DNA from 2 places in the Streptomyces sp. RFCAC02 genome. Region 1 is predicted to be linked to the other one. Evidence: riboswitches for the same ligand, from Rfam matches in the RefSeq annotation. Region 1 holds a riboswitch; the other holds the start of a gene.
The links. A riboswitch is a leader RNA that binds a small molecule or an ion and turns the genes downstream of it on or off. The one in region 1 is predicted to bind glycine.
Positions count from the first base shown of each region.

Region 1 (4,204 bases):
GCCACGGCGTCGGTGTCCCGCTGCCAGCCCTCCGCGACCGAGCCGATGCTCGTGCCCTTCGCGACAGTGGCGGCGCGGCCGTCCGGGGAGATCCCGAGGGCGGCGGCGCGCTCGGCGACCGTGTCCGAGTGCTCCCGGGCCGAGGAGACGACCTCGTCGAGCTGCAGGTGGATCGAGCGGAACCGGGGACCGATGACGTTCCAGTGCGTCTGCTTCGCGACCAGCGACAGGTCGACCAGGTCCACGAGCGCGCCCTGGAGCGCCTCGCCGACCGTCTTGAGCGCGGCGTCCGGCAGCGTACTCTTCACGGCGTTCATGCGGCGTCCCCTTTCGTGGTGATGTGCCTACCCGGATCCGGTTAACCCGGGAACGCCGGACGAAACGGGGGGCGCTCAGTGCGGGCGGGGGTAGCCGTAGCCGTGCTGCCGCAGGTCGGCCGGGTCCTGGCCCGGCGCGTCGCGGTCGTAGAACGGCCGCGCGTTCGCCCGCAGCCACATCGCCACCGGGTCGTACGCGTCGGCCATGGCGACCGTGCCGACCGGCAGCCCCTCGGGGACGGCGGGGACCGCCTCCAGCATCATCTGCCGCACGGCCTCGGCCGCCTCGTCCCCCGAGTCGTCCACGTCGAGCCCGATCACGAGGTACGCCGCCCCCACGGCCGGCCGCACCCAGCCGCGCCGCAGGCTCCGCAGCGCCGGAGTGCGGCGGGCACGCTGGACCAGGAGGTCGTAGAACGCGTCGGCGCGGACCGACGGCTCACCGATGCGCAGCGGACCGGCCGGGAGCCGGTCGAGGCCGCCCGCTATCCGCCGCAGGTCGAGCCAGGGAATGCCGAGGCCACCGCCGGGGGCGTGGGGATTCAGCCACAGGCCCCAGTGTTCGGGGAAGAGGGCGGCGGCGATGTCGCGGCCACCGATGACCTCGTGCTCGCGGGTCCAGCCGCTGACCGCCAGCTCGCGGGCGGACGTCACGCAGGGGGCGTAGCCGTGGCCCGCGATCTCGACGCTGCCGTACTGGGCGTCCGGCTCGCCCGGCTTGCCGTCCCACAGGAGCATGAGGACGTCGCTGCGGGCGAGGGCCGCGAGGAGGTCCTCGTAGGCGTCCAGGCGGTCGGGCGTGATCAGGGGGAGCAGGTCATCGATCTCGTGCGCCGCACTCACCTGGGCCGTTCCTCCTCGCTGGTTCGGCTGCGCGTGACATGGCGCCCGGGGCCTCAGACACCACGGATGTAGAACGGCTGGACGCACTCCCTCAGCCAGTCCACCACAGGGTCGTCGGCCGCATCCAGCAGCACGAGCTGTACCGGCCACACGACCGGGTGACGGGCCAGCGCGCGGCCGAGGGCGTCGTGCACGGCGAGGCGGTGGCCGTCGTCCAGGCCGTCGAGTTCTACGCCGACGTACAGCGCCGGCGCGGCGCCCTCGGCGCTGGCCAGGCCGCGCCGCGCGGACCGGACGCCGGGCAGTGCGGACAGCTCGCCGGTGACGGCGCCGAGGAAGTCGACGGGGTCGTCCTGCCAGTCCGGCTGGAAAAGACGCATCCGGGCGCCGGTGGGCACGCCGGGCAGCCGTTCGCCCGGGGTGGCGCGGCACAGTTCGGCGACGGCGCCGGGCGGGACGGGCAGGCCGACGGTGCCGCCCGGGTTCAGGGCGACGCCGATCCCCGGCGGCAGGCCGCGCGCGAACTCCCAGGCGGGCGCGACGGCGAACGGCAGGTGCGAGGCGCCGCCCAGGTGCAACTGCTCGGCCGAGCTGAACACCGGGACGAACGTGCCGCCGTTCACCTGCACGGTCGGCAGGTCGAGGGTGCGGCTCTCGCGGCCGCCGCCCTCGGGGAGCGGCACCCACAGGGCGCTGCGGGCCAGGGTCTTCAGCAGCCGGGGTCCCGCGTCGGGTACACCGAGGGAACCGGCGAGAACCTCTTCCAGCTCGTTGCTCGGCCATCCGCCGCCGAAGCCTGGCTGCTGCCTGGGAACGGTCATGCACGCACCCTAACGGCTGAGCCCGTCCGGCCGTGCGCGGTGGTTCGTGCGATGATGTGCCGACAACCGCATACCGGCCGTTCGACCCCGCGCGGGAGAGTCCCCGGCGCGACCGGGGCGCCGAAGGAGCAAGTCCTCCCTTGAATCTCTCAGGCCCCGATACCGCGCGCGGAAGGCGAATCTGGAAAGCGGACCGATCCCGCCACGGCGCGGGCGCGTCCCACCCACGGTGCAAGCCGCCGGCCCGTCTCCCGGGCCTGCACGGCGAACCTCTCAGGTGCAGATGACAGATGGGGAGGGCCTGGCCGTTCCCCCGACCGACCGCCCAGCCCTCCGTTCCGCCTCACCGGGAGCCCGCCCATGCCGGACGACATCCTCCGCAGCACCGCCCTCGACGCGACGCACACCGCGCTCGGCGCGGTCATGACCGACTTCGCCGGCTGGCGCATGCCGCTGCGGTACGGCAGCGAGCGCGCCGAGCACCAGGCCGTGCGGACGGCGGCCGGCCTCTTCGACCTCTCCCACATGGGCGAACTCACCGTCACGGGCGCGCAGGCGGGCGCGTTCCTCGACCACGCACTGGTCGGGCACCTCTCCGCGCTGGCGGTCGGCCGGGCGCGGTACACGATGATCTGCGCGCCGGACGGCGGCATCGTCGACGACCTGATCGTGTACCGGACGGCGGACGACACGTACCTCGTCGTCGCGAACGCCTCCAACGCCGGGACCGTCCTGGCCGCCCTGCGCGAGCGGGCGGCCGGCTTCGACGCGGCGGTCCGCGACGACCGGGACGCGTACGCGCTGCTCGCCGTGCAGGGGCCGCGCGCGCAGGAGATCCTGACGCGGCTCACGGACGCCGACCTGGGCGGGCTGCGGTACTACGCCGGGCTGCCGGGGGACGTGGCGGGGCGGCCGGTGATGATCGCGCGCACGGGCTACACCGGTGAGGACGGGTTCGAGCTGTTCTGCGCGCCGGGTGACGCGCCCGCGCTGTGGGAGGCGCTGACGGAGGCGGGGCGGGACGACGGGCTCGTGCCGTGCGGTCTCGCGTGCCGGGACACGCTGCGCCTCGAAGCGGGCATGCCGCTGTACGGGCACGAGCTGACGGCGGAGGTCACGCCGTTCGACGCGGGGCTCGGGCGGGTCGTCGCGTTCGGCAAGCCGGGGGACTTCGTCGGGCGGGCCGCGCTGGTGGCGGCGAAGGCGGAGGCGGGCGGTGAACGGGCCGCCGGCGGGGGGCCGCGCGTCCTGGTCGGGCTCGCCGCGCGCGGGGGCGGCGTGTGCCGCGCGCCGGGTACGCGGTGGTGGACGCGGCGGGCGAGGTGATCGGCGAGGTGACGTCGGGGGCGCCGTCGCCGACGCTGGGGCGGCCCATCGCGATGGCGTACGTGGCAGCCGGGCACGCGACGCCGGGCGGTGACGGTGTGGCGGTGGACATCCGGGGCGCGCGGGAGCCGTACGACGTGGTGGACCTGCCGTTCTACCGGCGGCGCAAGTGACAGCGGTTCAGCAGCGATCCAGGAGAATCACCCCATGAGCGACAATCCCGAGCAGTACCGGTACAGCAAGGAGCACGAGTGGCTGTCGGCCGCCGACGACGGTGTGGCGACGGTCGGCATCACCGAGTACGCGGCGACCGCGCTGGGCGATGTGGTGTACGTGCAGCTCCCGGACGTGGACGCGACCGTGACGGCGGGTGAGCCGTGCGGCGAGCTGGAGTCCACCAAGTCGGTGAGCGACCTGTACGCGCCGGTCAGCGGCACCGTCACCGAGATCAACCAGAACGTGGTGGACGACCCGGCCCTGGTGAACTCCGCGCCCTTCGGCGACGGCTGGCTGTTCCGCGTGCGGACCGACCCGGAGGCGCCCGAGCCCGAGGGCCTGATGACGGCCGGTGAGTACGCCGACTTCACGGCCCAGTGACCGAGGCATGAGCGCGGGGGGCACGGTCCCGGCCGTCCCCCGCCGCCCGCGCACGAGGTAAAACGTTGCACACTCCCCAGCCGCTCGCCGGTGGAACGTTTTCCAGCCCGGCGGCGCCTGGGTGCCCGGACGGCAGGCCGCAGCAGCCCGACGCCACCGAGTAAAACGTTGCACGCACGCTCGCCGCCTACCGGTAGAACGTTCCACCCCTGCACGGCACCGCAAGTGGCGACCAGCGGCTCGGCCCCAACGGGCAGAAGTCAGGGGGTCGCGGTCGGTGGGATGGCGCGCAGGAGCAGG
Region 1 covers NZ_SAUH01000001.1:4,602,099-4,606,302, reverse strand. Annotated here, with positions in the region: gene EMA09_RS21415 (DNA starvation/stationary phase protection protein) at 1-317, opposite strand, end outside; gene EMA09_RS21410 (enhanced serine sensitivity protein SseB C-terminal domain-containing protein) at 393-1,160, opposite strand; gene EMA09_RS21405 (enhanced serine sensitivity protein SseB) at 1,214-1,981, opposite strand; glycine riboswitch at 2,064-2,156, shown strand; glycine riboswitch at 2,161-2,273, shown strand; partial or broken gene gcvT (glycine cleavage system aminomethyltransferase GcvT) at 2,342-3,480, shown strand; gene gcvH (glycine cleavage system protein GcvH) at 3,515-3,904, shown strand; gene glgX (glycogen debranching protein GlgX) at 4,165-4,204, opposite strand, start outside.

Region 2 (4,204 bases), 4.2 Mb from region 1:
CACCGCGACCGGGCCGACGCCGGGGCCGCCGCCGCCGTGCGGGATGCAGAACGTCTTGTGCAGGTTCAGGTGGGAGACGTCCGCTCCGAAGCGGCCCGGGCGGGCGAGCCCGACGAGCGCGTTGAGGTTGGCGCCGTCCACGTAGACCTGGCCGCCGGCGTCGTGCACGGCGGCGCAGATCGCGGTGATGTCCTCCTCGAACACGCCGTGCGTCGACGGGTAGGTGACCATCAGGACGGCCAGTTCGTCGCGGTGCCGGTCGATCTTCTCGCGCAGGTCGGCGAGGTCGACGTCGCCCCCCTCGCCGGTCGCGACGACCACGACGCGCATGCCCGCCATGACGGCGCTCGCCGCGTTGGTGCCGTGCGCCGACGACGGGATGAGGCAGACGGTGCGCTGCGGCTGCCCGTTCGCGCGGTGGTGGGCGCGGACCGCGAGGAGGCCGGCGAGTTCGCCCTGCGAACCGGCGTTCGGCTGGAGGGAGACCGCGTCGTACCCGGTGATCTCGGCGAGGGCGGCCTCGAGTTCGCGGATCAGGGTCAGGTGCCCCCCGGCCTGCTCGGCCGGCGCGAACGGGTGGATGTCGGCGAAGCCCGGCCAGGTGATGGGCTGCATCTCGGCGGCCGCGTTCAGCTTCATCGTGCAGGAGCCGAGCGGGATCATGCCGCGGTCGAGCGCGTAGTCGCGGTCGGCGAGCCGCCGCAGGTAGCGCAGCATGGCGGTCTCGGAGCGGTGGCGGTGGAAGACCGGGTGCGTGAGGTACGCGCCGGTGCGCGCGAGCGCCGCCGGGATGGCGTCGGGCGTACGGGCGTCCAGCGCGTCGAGGTCGACCGGGCCGCCGTCCCGGCCGGCGGCGCCGAACGCGGCGAGGACGGCCGAGAGCTGCTCGCGGCCCGTCGTCTCGTCGCACGAGACGCCCACGTGGTCGGCGTCCGTGAGGCGGAGGTTGACGCCCGCGGCGCGCGCCGCGGCCACGACGGCGCCGGCGCGGCCGGGCACACGGGCCGTCACCGTGTCGAAGAACGCGCCGTGCACCACCTCGACGCCGCCCTCCCGCAGCGCGGCGGCGAGCAGCGCGGCGTACCGGTGCGTGCGGCGGGCGATGCGGGCCAGCCCGTCCGGGCCGTGGTGGACGGCGTACAGCGCGGCCATGACGGCCAGCAGCACCTGGGCGGTGCAGATGTTGCTCGTGGCCTTCTCGCGCCGGATGTGCTGCTCACGGGTCTGGAGGGCGAGCCGGTACGCGGGGCGGCCGGCGGCGTCGCGGGAGACGCCGACGAGACGGCCCGGCAGGTTGCGGGCGTACGTGTCGCGGACCGCCATGTAGCCGGCGTGCGGGCCGCCGAAGCCCATCGGGACGCCGAAGCGCTGGGTCGTGCCGACCGCGATGTCGGCGCCGAGCTCCCCGGGCGGCGTCAGGAGGGTGAGGGCCAGCAGGTCGGCCGCGACGGCGACGACGGCGCCCATGCCGTGCGCCGCCTCGATCAGCGGCCGCAGGTCGCGCACGGCGCCCGACGCGCCCGGGTACTGCGCGAGGACGCCGAACACCCCGCGCTCGGCGGCGTCGGCCGGGATGCCGTCGGCCAGCGGCGCGACGACGACCGCCACCCCCGCCGCCTCGGCGCGGGTCCGCACCACGGCGATCGTCTGCGGGAGGCAGTCCGCGTCCACGAGGAACACGCCGTCCCGCACCTTCCCGACCCGGCGGGCCAGCGCCATGGCCTCGGCGGCCGCGGTGCCCTCGTCCAGCAGGGAGGCGCCGGCGGTCGGCAGCCCGGTGAGGTCGGCGACGACCGTCTGGAAGGTGAGGAGGACTTCGAGCCGGCCCTGCGAGATCTCCGGCTGGTAGGGCGTGTACGCGGTGTACCAGGCCGGGTTCTCCAGGACGTTGCGCTGGATGACGGGCGGCGTGAACGTGCCGTGGTACCCGAGGCCGATCATGGAGTGGGCGACGGTGTTCCGGCCGGCGAGGTCCCGCAGTTCGGCGAGGACGGCGGCCTCGTCACGGGCGGCCGGCAGCCGCAGCCCCCCGGTCGCGCGGACACTCTCGGGGACGGCGGCCGCGGTCAGGTCGTCGAGCGAGGCGAACCCCACCCGGGCGAGCATCTTGGCGCGGTCCCCGGCGTCGGGACCGATGTGCCGGGCGGCGAACGGCGCTCCCGCCTCCAGGTCGGCGAGCGGGGGACGGCTGACGGGGCTGGCGGTCATCGGGGAGGCTCCTCACGGTCGCATGACCTCGGGCGCCGGGCGGCACCGCCCGGCCTGCCTCCCCCTCTGTCATCCGGCGCGCCGCCGGACCTGAGAGCTTCGCCCGGCGGTCGCCCGCCCGGCTTGCACCGTCGGTGAGGACGGTCCGCCCGCCGTGCGCCGGGGGCCGTCCTGCTTTCCAGAGTGGTCTGACTCGCGCGGTACTGGGGCCTGAGAGATTCCGGGGAGGATTTGCTCCTTCGGCGCCCGCCGTCCGTCCGACGCCGGGACTCTCCCGCACGAGGTCGACAACCGGTTTCGAGCCTACCAGCGGCTCCCCGGGCGGGTCCCGGGGGAACCACTCGACTGGCCAGCGGGCGGAATGTGCCCTTCTCTAGGTGGTAGGAGCCCTTCGGTACGACGGGCCGCCGGCGTCCGGCGGCCGCCGGACCGTGCGCGGCCGGCGTGACCAGTTGGAGGAAGCGTGCAGACCGACATCGACCCCCGCAGTCTGATCGGGCGCAAGGCCCTCGACCGTGACGGCGCCAAGATCGGCACGGTGGACGAGGTGTACCTCGACGACGCGACCGGGGCGCCCGAATGGGCGGCGGTCCGGACCGGGTTCTTCACCCGCGACGCGTTCGTCCCCCTGGAGCCGAGCGAGCTGGTCGACGACCACCTGCGGGTGCCGTTCGAGCGGGCGCTGATCCGCCGGGCGCCGGACCTCGGCGTCGGCCGCCACCTCTCGCCCGAGCAGGAGCTGCAGCTGTACCACCACTACGGGCTTGACGTGCCGGGGATCGCGCCGCCGCCCGACGCGGACTTCGGGCGGCTGGCCGCGCCCGACGGCGGCGTCGACGACCGCTGATCCGCCACCAGCGGCAGCGGCTCGGAGCGGGTCAGCTCCGGGTCGTCCACGCGGAACGTGAGGGCGCGGCCCGGCGGGCCGCCCGGGCGCTCGAACCGCACGGTCACGCGCCCGACGCCGCTGCCCTGGACCCAGCCCGGTCCATGACGCGCGTGCGTCACATCGATGCCCGGCAGCCACACCCGTTCGGGCGCGTGAGGTTCCGCCGGCGGGTCCGCCGCGGCCGGCTCCCCGCCCACGGGCACGGGCTCCGCCTCCCCCGTGCTCCGCACGGCCGCCTGCGCGAACAGGTCCTCCTGCGTGAAACCGGCCAGCCCGCTCACCCCGACGCCGAGGAGCCGCACGCCGTCCGTCGTGTCCACGCCGTCCAGGAGACGGGCGGCGGCCTCCCGCACGACCGCCGGGTCGTCGGTGGGTCCGCGCAGCGTCTCGGAGCGCGTCAGGGTCGTGAAGTCGTATCGGCGGACCTTCAGCACCACGGTGCGCCCCGAGCGGCCCGCGGCCCGCAGCCTGGCCGTGCAGCGGTCGGCGAGCCGGGCGACCTCCAGCCGTACCCGGGCGCGGTCGGTGACATCGGTGTCGAAGGTGTCCTCGACCGAGACGGACTTGGTGTCGCGCTCGGCGACGACCGGGCGGTCGTCCCGGCCCATGGCCATCGCGTGGACGGCCTGCCCGTGCGCCCTGCCCAGCAGCCGCACCAGCTCGTCGGCGCCCGCGTCGGCCAGCTCGCCCACCGTGTGCAGACCGGCGCGGCGCAGCGCCTCGGCGGTGGCGGGGCCGATGCCGGGGAGCGTGCGCACGGGCAGGGGGGCGAGCAGGTCCCGTTCGGTGCCGGGCTCGATCAGCACGAGCCCGTCCGGCTTGGCCAGCTCGGAGGCGATCTTCGCGAGCATCTTGGAGCCCGCGAGCCCGACGGAGCCCGTCACCCCCGTGCCGACCGCGATGCGCCCGCGCAGCTCCTCCCCCACCGCACGGGCCTCCGCGGCGGTGCCGGCGGCGCCGCCGGCCGCGAGGTCGACGAACGCCTCGTCCAGGCTCAGCGGCTCCACCAGCGGCGACAGGGCCGCCAGCAGGGCCATCACGCGCTCGCTGATCTCCCGGTAGACCGTGAAGCGCGGCACGAGGAAGGCGGCGTGCGGCGTACGGCGG
Region 2 covers NZ_SAUH01000001.1:384,748-388,951, forward strand. Annotated here, with positions in the region: gene gcvP (aminomethyl-transferring glycine dehydrogenase) at 1-2,208, opposite strand, end outside; glycine riboswitch at 2,397-2,495, opposite strand; gene EMA09_RS01670 (PRC-barrel domain-containing protein) at 2,672-3,055, shown strand; gene EMA09_RS01675 (DNA polymerase IV) at 2,965-4,204, opposite strand, start outside.
Region 2: it holds a riboswitch for glycine, as region 1 does, so the genes downstream of both, gcvP (aminomethyl-transferring glycine dehydrogenase) here and gcvT (glycine cleavage system aminomethyltransferase GcvT) in region 1, are expected to answer to the same signal.